Regions from separate parts of the Paraliobacillus zengyii genome, predicted to be linked through region 2. Evidence: riboswitches for the same ligand, from Rfam matches in the RefSeq annotation. Region 2 holds a riboswitch; each other region holds the start of a gene.
What was found. Region 2 has a riboswitch for S-adenosylmethionine ahead of DM447_RS17265 (PLP-dependent aspartate aminotransferase family protein). Riboswitches for the same ligand answer to the same signal wherever they lie in the genome.
Positions count from the first base shown of each region.

Region 1 (5,633 bases), 530 kb from region 2:
TGGACCCAGCCAAACTTGGTAACAGTAAAGCCATTCAGCTTCTCACCAAAATATTCCACCATATCTGTTCGCTCAGGCTCTCCATGAACGAGAACATCAAGCCCAATCTGATCCTGTATTGTTATCCATTTCTTGATATAGTCACGAATATATTGTTCATACTCTCCTGTTGTTACATGTCCTTTTCGCCATTTTGTTCGTACTTTTTTCAATTCACTTGTTTGCGGTAAACTGCCTATTGTTGTTGTCGGTAACAAAGGTAATTGGAAATACTGCTTTTGTTTTTTTATTCGTTCTGAAAAGATTACTTTCCTATTTATATCGGTATCTGTTAAGTTTTCAAGCTTTTGATGCACTTCTTGATTTTTACCGAAACTTGCATCTTTCCATTGTTTAAGCGATTCAGTAGCATCTTTTAAAGCTGATTTAACAAGATCTCGCCCCTTATCTAATGCTTTCGTAAGCGTAACGATCTCGGCTAATTTTTCATCTGCAAATGCTAACCCGCCATAGATAAAAGGATCAATCTCTTGCTCCAGTTTTTTTGTTACTGGAACATGTAGAAGGGAGGTAGACGGTTGAATAATTAACTTATTTGTTACAATTTGTTTTAACTGCTCTAACACATCTAAACGTTCTTCTAAATCAGCACGCCATATGTTACGACCATTTATAATGCCTGCTGCTAAGACTTTATCATGTGGAAATCCATGTTTTTGAATAAATGAAAGGGCATCACCATGAACAAAATCTAGGCCAATTCCTTGTACAGGGAAATCTACTACTTTTTTATAATCCACTACATTTTCAAAATACGTTTGTAACAGAATATTTATGTTAGGAACTGCTTTATTTATTGTGTCATACGCCTTTCTTGCAAAAGTTAAAATATGTGGAGATAAATTCGTACCGAAAATGGGTTCATCTACTTGTACCCAAGATACCCCAGCTTGCTCCAACTCTTTTAAAACTTGAATGTAAAGTGGTATGAATGTTTCTAGCAACTTTTCAAAATGTACATCATCTTGGATTTTTGCTAATTTCAAATACGTAATTGGGCCTAATAACACGGGTTTTCCATCAATACCAAATTCTTCTTTTGCCTCTTGATAGAAAGAAAGTGGATGATTTTCTGTCACACTTGGTTGGATATTTTCTAACTCTGGTACGATGTAATGATAATTCGTGTTAAACCACTTTGTCATTTCCGATGCAACTGCGTTTTTTGTTCCGCGTGCAACGGCAAAATAAGTGTCTAAGCCTACCTTGCCACCTTTATAATCAAAACGTTCTGGTATGACACCAAACATAACAGAAGTATCTAATACATGATCATATAAAGAAAAGTCACCAACTGGAATAAGATCAATGCCTTTCTCTTGTTGCTTTTTAAGGTTATTTAGTCTTATCACTTTCGTTATTAAAAGTAATTCTGTTTCTTGAATTTTCCCTTCCCAAAATTGCTCGAGTGCTTGTTTCCATTCTCTTTTTTCACCGATTCGTGGATAACCTAGATTGGAACTAATTATTTTTGTCATGTATAAACCTCCATTAAAATAGTCTTATAAAATTATTTCTTGCGCATTTTCAACCTTTTGTTTGATATAACTGGAAAGTTTAACTGTGATGTCATAGCGCATAAATGGTGTTACTAAATAGATGCCATTAAAATGTTCAAAAGCAACATCGATTAATTCTTTTGCTACTGACATACCTTCTTGTTCTGCCAGTATTCTATTATCACCTGTCGCCTTCATTCGTTGACGGACGTCATCTGTTAGTTTCATACCTGGTACTTCATGATGTAGGAATTCTGCATTTCGTGAGGATGTGAGTGGCATAATACCAATATAGATTGGTTGTTTAATATGTTTAGTTGCTTGTTTTAGCGACTCAATTTGTTCGGGTTGATAAATTGGTTGGGTCAAAAAATAATCTGCTCCACAATCAATTTTTTTCTCTAGCCTACGTACTGCTTTATCAAGGTGATGAACATTGGGGTTAAAAGCTGCTGCGATACGAAAGGATGTTTTTTCTTTTAATGACTTACCTGAAAATGAGATACCTTCATTACATTGTTTGATTAGCTTAATCAATTCAAAAGATGTAGCGTCAAATACCGACGATGCACCTGGAAAACCGCCTATCTTAGTAGGATCACCAGTAATAGCTAAAATTTCATGGATACCAAGTGTGTGTAATCCCATTAAATGAGACTGTAGTCCGATTAAATTACGGTCACGACAAGTTAAGTGAAGAAGAGGCGTGATGGCTATTCTTTGTTGTTTCATTAGTGTGGCCATTGCTAGATTGCTAATTCGTGGTGTGGCTAAAGAATTATCAGCAAGTGTAATGGCGTCAACACCAACGTCTTTTAATGCTTGCACACCTTTTAGATATTCTTTCGTTTGTAAATTCCTTGGTGGATCTAATTCAACAATAATAGAATGTCTCTGTGTCACAATTTGAGCTAGATCTAACTTTTTTCGAGCAGCAGGCTCCTGTACTTCTATTATTGGAGGGTGCTTAACGTCCGTCTTTTCCAATAAGGGAGTGAAACCTTCGACACCTTTTTTAAGGGCTACAATATGTTCAGGAGTGGTACCACAACAACCACCAAATAACCGCACACCTTGATTACGAAATTCTCTAGCACATTGTTCAAAATAGTCTGGGTTATTGTTATAGATTAACTTTCCATCACTGTATGCTGGTAAACTCGCATTAGGATAAGCGGAAAGGTAAGCTGTCTTCGGTAAGGCCACTGTTTTTAAAGATTCAATCATGTAGTGTGGACCTAATCGGCAATTGACGCCAACGATATCTGCACCAGCATCGTCCAATTGTGTTAATGCATCATTTAAAGGTGTACCATTCTCTAATAATCCAATTTCATGCATCGAAATATTTGTAATAATCGGTAGATTAGTTGCTTCTCTAGCAATTGCTAACACGGTTGTTAATTCTTCTAGGCTATAATACGTTTCTAAAAGGAGCCCGTCTACACCTTCTAATAAGAGACAATAAAGTTGTTCGCGAAAAATTCGCTTGATTTCCTCTATAGTGCCAAGTTTTTTTTGACTTCCACGAATACCACCGATTGTTCCAACAACAAATGTATCCTTATTTGCTGCTCGTTTAGCTATTTTTACTGCTTGCGTGTTGATTTCTTTTACCTTATCCTCCAAGCCATAACGTGCCAATTTAATATAATTTGCACTGTACGTATTTGTTTGAATAACATTAGCCCCTGCTTCTACATACGCCCTATGTGTATGGAAAATTTCTTCAGGATGGGTTACATTTAATTCTTCAAAACAACGATCAACACCATGTGAGTAAAGCAAGGTACCCATAGCACCATCAGCAATTAGAATCTTTTCCTTCAGTGTGGTTAATAAATCCAATCGATCAAACCCCCTTGTTTTTACTTTATCCAGTTGCAACTAACTAAAGTTAATTTTTACTTTATACGCAACAAAAAACCCCCCTTCCATTAAGAAGAGGGGCAGTATTATAGTGGTTTATATAACGACAGCCTAACTCTTCTCATCTTTCAAACATACGTTTGACGGAATTGGCACAGTACTTTTATATAAAAGTAAGCTGCCGAGGTATCATAGGGCCGTTCCCTCCACCTCTCTTGATAAGAAGACTAACTATTTAGTTTTATGTTCCCTGTTATAGTAAGTTACATTCTAAATAATGTCAACTACTATAATGTAAAAATTCAAACAATTTATTTACTAACTAATATTGTTTATTTTTTTAAAATTATAGAATTTGGAAAGGAAAGCCACTTCAAGAATACTTATTTTTAATTTCCTTCTAGTATTTCCATTGTTTTATCCAATATTTCTTCGTCTTTTAAGCGGAACTTGAATTCAACTCGGCGTGAAGCTTCTGGACTGTAGTCACCATTTTCATCGGTGCGACCGTCTGAGAATGATTTACCATTTACCGTTAATTTTTCCTGCAAGTGATCTTGAATGTTTTTATATGGGAATTCATCCCCTAGTATATATTCTGCTACACTATATGCTCTATCTTGGGATAGCTTTAGATTATATAAATAGCCATCTGTGCGATCAGCATGACCTTCAATAATAATTTCTGAGATATATTCTTCATAGCCACTTGCTAATAAGACGTCTAAATACTTTGGAACAAACTCATCTAAAAATTGAAAGGAGTCATCCTTTAATTCTGCACCATCATACTCAAATAAAATTTCTGTGTCAAAGATAATTGCACCTGTTTTCTCATCTACCTCGATGCCTAAAGTAGAATCTTGAAATTCTGCATTTAAGTCCTTTACAAGTTCTGAGCGTACTCCCATAATTTGATCAATTGTTTCTTTCATTTCTTCAATTTGAATGGACTTAATAACCATCATTGAAATAAAGATTAATACAAAACACAGTAAGATCGATGTTAATAAATCAGTGAAAGATGGCCAAAAATGATTCTCTTCCTGCTCGTCCTTAAACAACCGTTGATATTTATTAATCATGTTGATTTAGACCACCCGTACGCCTTGTATTAAGGCTTGTTGCTTCCTGGCTGAAGGTCTGTAAATGCTGGTTTAATTTATCAATTTGTTGGAGAAGTTCCGTAAATGTTTGTTGTGTATAACGATTATTACTTTGTTGAATGTCTTCGTTAATCGTCCGAATTTCCTTAAATTCTCTTTTTAGATCCTGATTTGTTCCCTGTGCATATTCACTAATATTTCGAGCAACCTTATCTAACTTTTCACCAAGTGTTCCTTCTAAAGTAGTCACATAGTTAGCAAGCGTATCTTTTAATACACCAACATTTGCTTCGAGTTGATTTTCTCTTTGAATGAATGTGCTATTCATTTGTGAAATAGTGGTATTTATATCTGTAATAAGCTGCTTGTTCTTCATTCCAATTTGTTCATAGGTGTTTGTGGCTTCACGTACGTGCTTTTCAAATGAAACAGAATCTGCATTGTGTGCTTTGAGATGATTATTAAAATCTCGATTAAATTGTTTTAATTCATCAAAGCGATCAGATAGAAGGTGTTTATATTCTGTTTGTGCTTGGTTAATGGTTTCTAGTACATCTGGTAATTGAACTAGTGATCCTTCTAAGCTATTAAAACCGTTAGAGAGTTCGCTTAAGTATGTTGTAATTCCGGCTAGTTTCGCTCCTAGGTCTTTGCCGAATATTTGTTTAAATTCTTTATTTTGTTCTTCCATATGACGCACTAAACGCTGACTTTCTTTACTTATTGTTTGTTGGCCATCTAAGATAGAAGAGGTGAATGTTTTTAAATCAACCACGGTATCTTCAAAATGAGTTAAGGTATCTATTTGTGTTGTCGAGACTTCTTCGATTTTTTGATACGTATGTTCAAATGTACTTGCCATTTGTTCATTTCTTTGATCAATTTTCTTAAAATAAGAGAAGAGTTGATCGAAATTTTTGTTTAGTTTTTTAGATGCATCATCAAAGCCGTTTGTTACCTTATTCATACTAGTAAATAGAAGTTGAAAGTCATGTAGATTAGTAGATAATCCTTCATTAAATGTAGCTAAATCTTTTGCGGCTTGTTGTAAGCCAGAAGTATAGTCTTTAAAACCATCAAAAGAACTTTCAATACTTTG
Region 1 covers NZ_CP029797.1:2,990,880-2,996,512, reverse strand. Annotated here, with positions in the region: gene metE (5-methyltetrahydropteroyltriglutamate--homocysteine S-methyltransferase) at 1-1,538, opposite strand, end outside; gene DM447_RS15040 (bifunctional homocysteine S-methyltransferase/methylenetetrahydrofolate reductase) at 1,563-3,407, opposite strand; SAM riboswitch class I at 3,547-3,653, opposite strand; gene DM447_RS15035 (OmpA family protein) at 3,818-4,513, opposite strand; gene DM447_RS15030 (MotA/TolQ/ExbB proton channel family protein) at 4,506-5,633, opposite strand, start outside.
Region 1: another riboswitch for S-adenosylmethionine. It lies ahead of DM447_RS15040 (bifunctional homocysteine S-methyltransferase/methylenetetrahydrofolate reductase); the one in region 2 lies ahead of DM447_RS17265 (PLP-dependent aspartate aminotransferase family protein).

Region 2 (5,633 bases):
TATTCCTAGTAATCAGAAGGGTCTCGATTACTTCTATTTAACCTTCACAATCTTAATAATGTTACTCTTGCCTATTCTAAACTCCATCGCTTCTTTTGATCCTTTAAATACAACTTCACGAAGTATGGTTTCTATAATTCTATTACTTAGTTTGTTTATTTTAGGCGGGATAATAGCAGGAACGACACGTAAGAGTCTAAATAACATGGGATACATAAGATTTAGCAACACAATGACGCAAGATAAGAAGGGATTCTTCCATATCCTGATGATAAGTCTATGGATACTCTGTCTGCTTTTAGGAGCATATGTATCGTTTCTACTAATAAGAGGAGAAAATAATGGTAGCATTGTTGAATTATTCGTTCCTGGATATGCTTTGTTTTTCAGTTTAATAACGTTAGCAATCGTCGCACTGATTCTTAGAATGCGGACTGGTAAAAACCTTTCGTTTATTAGTATCATAACTTCTATTATAGGAATAGCTGTTTCTATCACCTTTTCTGTTCCTCTCGTTACAACCGTATTAACCTTTTCAGAGATGGAAAATGACTTTTCAAACACATTAAATGAAGCGGATCAAAATTCATTAACTGATAGTATGACAGATACTTTTTTAGACGTACCTTTTTCATTACCGGCTTACTTTTTCGGATTATCAACTGAAAACTATAATCTTGAACAAGACACTTTATTCTACTCAGGAACAGAGGGTGTGGATGAAGGAATTGAATTACACTTCGATGCTTATCTACCGACATCAAATCCAGCCCAATTGCCTGGAAATAGCTCTGTTTTAATTCGAATTCATGGTGGCGGTTGGACAATTGGTGACAAAGGATCATCTAACAATGCAGCAGTTAATAAGTACTTCGCAAGTCAAGGCTATGTAGTATTTGATATTCAGTACGGATTAAGTAGTGAGGATAAATTTGTTGAATTTGCACCAGTCCCCGAAAATATCGTTGCTGACTTCTCTCTTGATGATATGGTCCGTCACATCGGTCTTTTTACTAATTATTTAGTTGAAAACAATGATGATTATAATGCGAATTTAGACTCCGTTTTTATCTCTGGGGCATCTGCAGGTGGACAATTAGCAAATGCAGCTGGTTTAGGCCTTACAAGTGAGAATTATCAAGATGTTTTAAACCCTGAACTTGATGTAAATGGTATTATCCCGATTTATCCTGCCAATGGATTAGCTAAAAATATTGGAATAGCCGGTTCTGATTCGTTTATGGATACATCTCTCCTAGTTAAAGAAGATAGTCCGCCGGCACTCATATTCCAAGGAGACGCAGATGGCATTGTTGACGCATCTATTTCTCGTGATTTCTATGAAGCGTATCGAGAGAATGGAAATGAGCAAGCTACTTTACTAATGATGCCTTATGCCGGACATAATGGGGACTATTATTTTGCTAGTTACTACAATCAAGCTTTTATTTACTATATGGAACGGTTTATGTATGTAAACAAATAATATCTTTTTATAAAGAATATTCAAATAAATTTAAAAAACCCACTAGACACATAAGATATCTGTGGTATACTCTATTTAACATTAAACATTTATAAAGAGTGGACGAAAGATCTGGCTTAACGACTCCACGGCAACCTGCTCAGCAAGGTGCCCCTACCAGCAAAGCATAAGCTTTGGATGATGAAGTAATTCGCGGATTAAAACCCTCTTTCATCGTCAGTTGAAAGAGGGTTTTTCTTGCAAATAAAACAAAATAACTCTTATCAAGAGTGGTAGAGGGACTGGCCCGATGACACCCAGCAACCATTAAGTTACTACTTAAAAGGTGCTAATTCCAGCAGATTCATTCTGATAGATAAGAAGAGCATGCATTTACCGCCCTCTTCTTAAAGAAGAGGGCTTTTTTATAACATTACAGGAGGGTTTTACTATGACAAAAGAAAAAAACACAACGTATGACATCGAAACTTTAGCATTACACGGCGGGCAAGCTCCCGATCCAACAACTGGTTCACGTGCAGTACCAATCTATCAAACTACTTCTTATGTATTTCATGACTCTGAACACGCAGAACGATTATTTTCGCTTGATGAACCAGGTAACATTTATTCAAGAATTGGCAATCCCACTGTTGAAGTTTTCGAAAAACGGTTAGCTCTATTAGAAGATGGTGTAGCTGCTGTTGCGACTTCTTCTGGTATGTCTGCCATTACGTTATCTATTTTAAATGTAGCCAGTGCGGGAGATGAAATTGTAGCAGCGATTAACTTATACGGTGGAACATATAATCTTTTTGCTATAACGTTACCTCGATACGGAATCAATGTAAAATTTGTTGATCCAAGTAATCCAGATAATTTTAAAGATGCAATTACTGATAAAACAAAAGCAGTTTTCGGTGAAATTATCGGTAACCCTAACTTACATGTTTTGGATGTAGAGAAAGTAGCTGAAATCTCACATGAGGCTGGTGTACCATTAATTATCGATAATACCTTTGCCACGCCGTATGTGTGTAAACCTATTTTACTCGGTGCCGATATTGTCGTACACTCTGCTACCAAATGGATAGGCGGACATGGTACTACAATCGGTGGAATTATCATTGATGGTGGTCGATTTAACTGGAATTCAGAAAAATTCCCAACTTTCACAGAGCCTGATCCAAGCTATAACGGTATTCGCTATGCAACAGATTTCGGCACTTTAGCATTTAGTACGAAAGTCCGTGTGCAATTGTTACGTGATTTTGGTGCATCATTGAGTCCATATAATGCTTTCCAACTTATCCAAGGATTAGAAACTTTACATCTACGTGTACAGCGCCATAATGAAAATGCAATTAAACTAGCCAACTATTTAGATAACCATCCAGCAGTTGATTGGGTTGATTATCCTGGGCTTGAAAGTCACAGTTCACATGCCTTAGCAAAGGATATTCTAAATAATGGTTTTGGTTCCATTCTCGTATTTGGTATTAAAGGTGGCCGAGATGCAGGAAGAAAATTGATTGATAATGTCTCGCTCTGGTCACACGTAGCCAATGTTGGAGATGCTAAATCATTAATAATTCACCCAGCTTCGACAACACATCAACAATTATCAAAAGAGAAGTTAATTGAAACTGGTGTTAAAGAAGAATTGGTAAGATTATCTGTAGGTCTTGAATCGCTTGATGATATTATCCATGATCTAAATCAAGCATTAGTTAAGGCAACAGGTATTGGCAAAGGCGAAACAAATGACATTGTCATCAACGATGAAGGAATCATTAAATGGGCGTTAAACTCCCCTTACGAACGATTTGAAATAGATGGCGTTGAAAAAACAAGACAAAAGACGTTAGCCATTGTTGGATTAAGCGGTAAAGAAGCAAGACCAAGTTACCGTCTAGCAAGAAAAATGCAACGTCTCGGTTATAAAATCATTCCAGTTAACCCACGTGAAACAGAAATATTGGGTGAAAAAGCTTATCCAGATTTAAAGAGTATCCCTGAAGCGATTGACATTGTTCAAGTATTCAGAAGTCCAGAAGCAGCAATTGGCGTTGCAAAAGAAGCAATTGAAGTCAAACCAAGAGTCTTCTGGTTGCAAGAAGGTGTGGTCTCACCAGAAGCTGCTGCAATTGCCAGCGAAGCAGGATTAGAAGTAATCCATAACAGATGTACGTATAAAGAGGCACAACGTTTACGCGGGTCAATTTCAACATATGCATGTGAAATTTAAATGAAACTATAATTGGCTTATAGAGATAAAAGTCGATTAGTAAAAACAAAGGGGCAAATAAAATTGAAAAAAATAGCATTGATTGATGTTAGAAGCTTTCTTGCAATTATTCTTGTAGGTGTTGTATTGGTAATAGCTGTAGGTTGTTCATCTGATACAAGTGGAGAAGAAACAGGTCCAGAAGAAATCCGTTTAGATTACGCATACTACTCTCCAACTAGTTTAGTTTTAAAGAAATTCGGTTGGGCTGAGGAAGAATTTGAAGAAGAAGGTATTGAGATTGAATGGGCATTAAGTCAAGGAAGTAATAAAGCTTTAGAATTCTTGAATAGTGATAGTGTCGACTTCGGTTCTACAGCTGGAGCGGCAGCTTTAATATCTAAATCAAATGGTTCACCAATTCAAAATGTTTATATCTATTCAAAACCTGAATGGACAGCACTCGTAACGAATCCCGATTCTGACATTGAGTCAGTAGCTGACTTAACCGGTAAAAAGGTTGCAGCAACAATCGGAACAGATCCGTATATTTTCCTACTACGTGCATTGGCAGCTGAAAATATCGATCCTGATGAAGTAGAAATTGTTAACTTACAACATGGCGACGGTGCATCCTCACTTGTTTCTGGGCAAGTTGACGCATGGGCAGGACTTGATCCTCATATGGCACGACTGGAAATTGAAGCAGACGCTGAATTGTTCTACCGTAATGCTGATTTTAATACGTATGGATTCTTAAACGTAAGAAATGAATTCGCTGAAAATTATCCTGATTACGTAAATCGTGTGATTAAAGTATACGAAAAAGCTAGAAATTGGATCCTTGAAAACCCTGAGGAAGCCGCTGAATTATTAGCTGAAGAAGCAGATATTGATGTAGAAGTTGCAAAAATCCAATTAGAAAGAAATGATTTTTCTAATCCAATTCCTGGTGATGTTCATATCGAAGCATTAATTGAATCTGGAGGCATTTTGCAAGATGGGGAAGTTATTGATGCAGATGCTAATATCGAGGAACTTACGAATGAATTAATTAACCCCGCTTTTGCAGAAGAAACAGTTGAATAAGTGGGAGGAATAACAAATGTCTAAAAATGAAGCTGATGTTTCAAGTGCATATGTTACGAGTCAAGTGAAAAAGGATAAACTTAAAAAAGCTAGAAATAAACGTTCACAAACTATTATTTTAGGCAGTATATTACCAGTTATATTGCTTATCTTCTGGGAGCTTCTAAGTAAAGCGGGGGTCTTCCCCTCCTACCAACTCCCGGCTCCTTCAATAATATTCTTAACCATTCTGGAAATGGGCCAGACTGGCGAATTATGGGGGCATATTGGCATTACCGTTTATCGTGTCTTTGCTGGTTTTGTAATTGGAACACTTGTAGCCATACTATTAGGTTCTCTTGTTGGTTTCTATCAAAAAGCGGAACAATTATTTGATCCAATTATACAAGCCTTTCGTTCGATTCCATCACTAGCATGGGTACCCTTATTTATCTTATGGATGGGTATCGGGGAAACATCTAAAATCACGATGATTGCAGTCGGGGTATTTTTCCCCGTTTATCTAAATCTTGTTAGCGGTATTTTAGGTGTAGATCGGAAATTAATTGAAGTTGGAAAAATGTATAAATTAACGCCTTTTCAGCAAGTACATCGCATTATATTACCAGCATCCTTACCTTCTTTTTTAATTGGCTTACGCAGTGGACTAGGACTTGGTTGGATGTTCGTTGTTGCAGCAGAATTAATGGGGGCAAGTCAAGGTCTAGGATATTTACTTGTATTAGGACAAAATACACTATCACCAGAAACGATTATCTCCAGTATTATTCTCTTTGCAATTATTGGTAAATTATCAGACTGGTTGCTAAAGATTTTAGAAGAACGCTCACTACACTGGCAAGATCGATTCGT
Region 2 covers NZ_CP029797.1:3,521,941-3,527,573, forward strand. Annotated here, with positions in the region: gene DM447_RS17260 (alpha/beta hydrolase) at 1-1,486, shown strand, start outside; SAM riboswitch class I at 1,573-1,673, shown strand; SAM riboswitch class I at 1,744-1,848, shown strand; gene DM447_RS17265 (PLP-dependent aspartate aminotransferase family protein) at 1,917-3,713, shown strand; gene DM447_RS17270 (aliphatic sulfonate ABC transporter substrate-binding protein) at 3,777-4,781, shown strand; gene DM447_RS17275 (ABC transporter permease) at 4,798-5,633, shown strand, end outside.

Region 3 (5,633 bases), 1.3 Mb from region 2:
AAAACAGCTATTTTCCAGTGGATAAGTCTCTCCTTGAATTGTTATTTCGTCCTTATCATAATCTACTTTCTCAAGCAACAGTCTTTCTGACATGTCAAAGTAGGCACGTCTCTTGATGATCGGACTCTCCAGTTTGAACTGAATCATTGTAATCGCTTGATGTATCATGGTTATTTGTAATTGTTCATGATCCGATAGTTTATCCCCAGCATCTACTTTTGGTCTAAAGGCTGGATTATCCTGATAATATTTCTCCGCAAGATTGAGTAGCGGTCTAAGATTTATCCCATAGACATCTTCAATAATCGCTAAATTGTTATACCGCGCACTAATACGAATAATATTAGCAAGACAAACCTTCGATCCAGCGAAAGCGCCTAACCATAGTACGTCATGATTCCCCCACTGAATATCGACAGAATGATAGTTAACTAGTGTATCCATCACTTTATCTGGTTCTGGTCCACGATCATAAATATCCCCGACTACATGTAAATGATCAACAACGAGTTCTTGTGTCGTATAACTAAGACCAATAATTAGTTTATCAGCCTGACCAAGGGAGATAATTTGTTGAATAATTTTTGTATAGTACTCTTTCTTGTTGATGAATTCATCTGTCTTATACAAGAGTTCTTCTATGATATAAACAAACTGTTTAGGCAATGCTTTTCGTAACTTCGAACGTGTATATTTAGAAGACGCATAAGCAATAAGTTCCATCATATCCTCAATTATTTCTCGATACCATCTATGTAATGCTTCATCGTTGTCAAAGTTATTCTTGATTAACTGTAATTTCTCTACTGGATAGTAAACTAATGCAGCAAACTCATTGATTTCTTTTTCAGATAATTGATCGGTAAATAGATCTTTTATCTTCTCTTTGACCCTGCCTGAACCATTTCGTAATACGTGTTGAAAGGCTTGGTATTCCCCGTGCAAATCACTCACAAAATGCTCTGTCCCTTTTGGAAGATTAAGAATAGCTTCCAGATTAATAATTTCGGTTACCACTTTTTCTTCGCTATCATAACTTTGAGCAAGTAAATCCAGAAATTTTTTATTCATATTTGCATCTCCTTTCAAATTGCATTATTATTTTTCCAGCATTCTCTCACACTAATTTCTCTTCCAGGATTTTTAAAAATCTGCTTCCATTTTTGTTACTATTACAGCATAGCATAAACTATCAGAATTTTTAATCAAACGTTTAGTTTCCTAGGTATTCTAATTTTTTCCTTTATCTTTAAAAATTCATCTTGACAAGTATCGCAAACAATAGTATTCTCAAAATTAAGATATTTACAAACAAATAAATCTTATCCAGAGAAGTGGAGGGACTGGCCCTTTGAAGCTTCAGCAGCAGACTAACAAGTACTGTGCTAAATCCAGAAGCGTATTGCTGAAGATAAGAGGAGAAATCGTTAATTCAAACCTCTTCTTTTCACAAGAAGGGGTTTTTACTTTTTATTTAACGTTCTTCCTAAGGAATGTCGCGTATGGATCAAGTTTGTTTGTCATCTTAAAACAATTCGGAAGAGGGGAATTAAAATGACAAAAACAGCAACAAAAGCACCATTTAGAGCAGACCATGTAGGAAGTTTACTAAGACCGGAGAGTATTCATCAAGCACGTAAGCAACTTGCTGAGGGAACAATTAGTCAAGCAGATTTACACGAAATAGAAAACAAGGAAATCAAACGTATTGTTGATAAGCAGATCGAGGTTGGACTAGAAGCTGTAACAGATGGTGAATTCCGACGTAGATTCTGGCACACAGACTTCTTAGAGCACTTAATTGGTGTTGAAGGTTATGTACCTGACCAAGGCTTCCAATTTAAAGGCGAAGAAACAGAGCGCTATGACGTACGTGTAGTTGGAAAAGTTGCATTTAATCCCAACCACCCACATATCGAGGAATTCAAAATTTTTAATGAGATTGTTGGTGGACGTGCAGTTGCTAAATTAACAATTCCAAGTCCAAATCAATTATTCAATGCCGGAATTCTAAATGAAAGTATTTATCCTAATATCGACGACTACGCAGCAGACGTAATTGCAGCCTACCGTGATGCAATCAATGCCTTTTACGATGCAGGAGTTCGTTACTTACAGTTAGATGATGTTTACATTGCAGGACTTTCTTCACCAGATATCCCATTTAATGAAGGAATCCATTCAAGAGAAAAATTAATTGACTTGGCTCTACACGTAGTTAACAGTGTATTAGAAGGAAAACCAGAAGATTTAGTAGTTACAACGCATTTATGCCGTGGAAATTACCGTTCAAAATGGGCTTTCACCGGAAGTTATGATCTGATTGCTCCTAAGCTTTTAGCTAATGAAGCGGTAGATGGCTTCTTCTTAGAGTATGACGATGAGCGTTCTGGTAGTTTTGCACCATTAGAAAATGTTCCAAACGATGGACCACGTGTCGTTTTAGGCGTCTTCACATCTAAAACTGGTGAACTAGAAGATAAAGAAGTAATAAAAGCTAGAGTAGCAGAAGCTTCTAAATACGTACCACTTGATCAATTATGTATCAGTCCACAATGTGGCTTTGCTTCGACACACCATGGTAATCTTTTAACAGAAGAAGAGCAATGGAACAAGTTGAAGCATATTGTAGATGTATCGAAGGATATTTGGAAATAAGCTAGTAGAGCGTCCCAAGTGGGCGCTCTTTTTATATAGACTGGCATATCAAACAGCGAGCATCTCCTTTTCAAAAATACTTGACGACTCGATTGTTTTTAATTCACTATGTAGATAGGATCTTATAACAATAGTTTTAACTTGGGGGTGATTCTATGATAAACATATTTGTTTTATTTGTTACTTTTGTTTTATATATTGGGATTCCTTTAGCAATAATCTTCCTTTTGAAATGGATTTATCAAATGAAAAAGAATAGTGATCTACAAATTGTAGCATAACAAAGAAATTATTCAATTATTAGAAAGACTGGATAGGTGAGAAATTTCTGTTTTTTCAGCAAATGCCTTTTAATCGAAATAAAAAAAGGATAGCAATTGCTATCCAAGAGTCTTACGGACGATTCAATTAGGATAAAAGATTATTGATTTGACTTGTAAGTTGATTAAATTTTTCATCAAGTTCTTGATATTCACTATCTTTTTGCGTCATGAAACTGAGCCTCCCTAACACTTCTTGTCTTTCCGTTTCGAGTGTTAGACGCAATTTATCTGGCTCACTTTCTTGACGATTGCTTGCTTCTTTCGATTGTTTCACAATACTTTCGTTTGAAAAAAGAAGTTTCTCGTTTGTTGTTTTATCGAGAAAATACGAATCATGTGATACAACGAGTAGTGTACCATCGTAATCTGCTAATGTATTTTCAAGTTGTTCACGTGATGGTAAATCAAGATGGTTGGTTGGCTCATCGAGAATTAGTACGTTTTTTTCCTCTAGTATATAGACCATTAATTTGCACTTCACACGTTCGCCCATACTCATATGAAGGATTGGTTCTCGCCATTGGGAAGCAGTAAAGCCTAAATGCTGCATTAAATTCTGTACTTTTCCTCTTGCTTCGAACGTTTCTTTAAAAAATAGCTGTTCTGGCGTATTTTCAAGTGGTAGGTCAAAGACTTCTTGTGTTAAATAACCAATCGTCGCAGCAGGTGAAAGCCATACCTCGCCCTCAGACAGCTCGTCACCAACCAGTATTTTTAAAAAGGTTGTCTTGCCACTACCATTCGGACCAATTAATCCAACTTTCTCCCCGTGCTTAATTGTGAAATTTACATTCTTAAATAGCGTTCGATCGCTAAATCTCTTTGTTAAACCTTTCACTTCTAAAAATCGTTTCCCAACCTTTGTGTTCGCTCTAATTGAAAACTGCACATCGTATTCTGGCTTCACCTGCTCTACTTTTGCTTTTTCGAGTTCTTTATCCAAACGCTTTTGTTTTGATTTTATTTGTTTATCCATACGCTTTGCTTTGACACGATAATGTTCTTTATAGCCTTCTTTTTTTGTCGATTGAGCATGTGCTTTACTCGACCAAGAAGTGAGCTCTTTCATTTGGTTTTCAATTCGTTCCACATTTTTCTGTTGTTTCGCATATTCATGTTGCTGGGTCAGGCGTTTCTGTTCACGAAATGCCATATAACTCGAATAATTGCCTTTATGCTCGATGAATTCACTATCTTCAATAGACCATATCTTTGTTGTGACAGCATCTAAAAAATAACGATCATGCGATACAACTATAATTGCACCTTTGTGTCTATTGATTTCCTCTATTAACAAAGCCGTACTCTCCGTATCAAGGTGGTTCGTCGGTTCATCAAATAATAAAAGGTCAGCCTCTTTTGCAAATCCATGTGCAAGTCGTGCTTTTAACTTTTCTCCACCACTTAATCTAGCAAAAGCATGATCTGGTACGTGCCATTTGTGAAGTAAGCTACTTTCACGTGTTGTCACTTCTTTTGGAGCGTGTGACTCGGTTTCTTGTTCGACAAAAACGGTTGTGAGGTTCTTTTCTATCGATTCTACGCTTCCTTTTGTCGGTAACAACGCTCCCGTAATTAGTTGTAATAAGGTTGACTTCCCTGCACCATTTTTTCCAATAACACCGACAACATCAGCTTTTTGGACACTAACATTTATATCTTCAAAAATCGTCTGATCAACTATTTCATAATGAACCTGTTGCAATTTCACTAATTCTTTCATACAAAATTCCCTCTCTCGATAGGGAGAACAAAAAAACCCTCCCAATTTATTTGGAAGGATTAGTCATAGCAATACATTCTCTGAATAAGCTATTGATCCGTTTTTAGAAAATGGCAGACTAATCCTATTTCATGTGATTTGAAATATAAAATTTCAAACTTCAAAAATAAGATTAGATTTTCATTGGTCAGCCATCGTCCCTTCTTTTTTTATTATAGTCAGTATAACATAACTAGGTTCGCTAAAGAAAATGATTCGTAATTGCTCTATTTTTTTTCACCATGATAAACAACTTCTTTTACAAATCAGTTATTCTGACAATTTCACCTATATTATAGCCTATCCAACCCCCAATTAACGGGAGACCATTGATAAAGTCAAATCTTAGATAGTTAACATCCAAAACAAATAATAATACTGTAACACCCATACTACAAATACTAATTATGACAGCTTCTATTATTTTTCTTCGCTTCCATCGCTTCTTCCCTAAACGGTATTCATCAAATTTCTGTACATGCCTGCTAATCTTTGTACCGAATGTCTTTCCTGTTTTTAGAGTATAGAGAATAGTCGTTAAATAGATCCAGAGAAGTATGCAAACTAGACCAATAACAACGACAGTATCTATGTTCATTAGAAGATAAATAAGCAGACCGTAAGATAAAAGCATAAAAAGATTACCCTGGACTAATTGAATTTTTTTCAAACGCTTAACATCATGTATATCCCATTCTGTTTCAACCATTCTATCCTTCCCTTCAGTTTATTAGCTTACTTTAATTTTTTCTGCTGGGTTTAAGAACAATTACTCACAATAAAATTGTAACATAACCTTAAAATGATTCTTGAAATATTACAAAAAAATCCATAAAGGAACTTGTCCTATGTAGATTTTATTATTAGTAATTATTAAATTTTGAGCAGGT
Region 3 covers NZ_CP029797.1:1,111,190-1,116,822, reverse strand. Annotated here, with positions in the region: gene DM447_RS05525 (fructose-1,6-bisphosphatase) at 1-1,071, opposite strand, end outside; SAM riboswitch class I at 1,320-1,418, shown strand; gene DM447_RS05520 (5-methyltetrahydropteroyltriglutamate--homocysteine S-methyltransferase) at 1,555-2,658, shown strand; gene DM447_RS18630 (hypothetical protein) at 2,814-2,939, shown strand; gene abc-f (ribosomal protection-like ABC-F family protein) at 3,067-4,704, opposite strand; gene DM447_RS05510 (hypothetical protein) at 5,003-5,452, opposite strand; gene DM447_RS05505 (hypothetical protein) at 5,617-5,633, opposite strand, start outside.
Region 3: another riboswitch for S-adenosylmethionine. It lies ahead of DM447_RS05520 (5-methyltetrahydropteroyltriglutamate--homocysteine S-methyltransferase); the one in region 2 lies ahead of DM447_RS17265 (PLP-dependent aspartate aminotransferase family protein).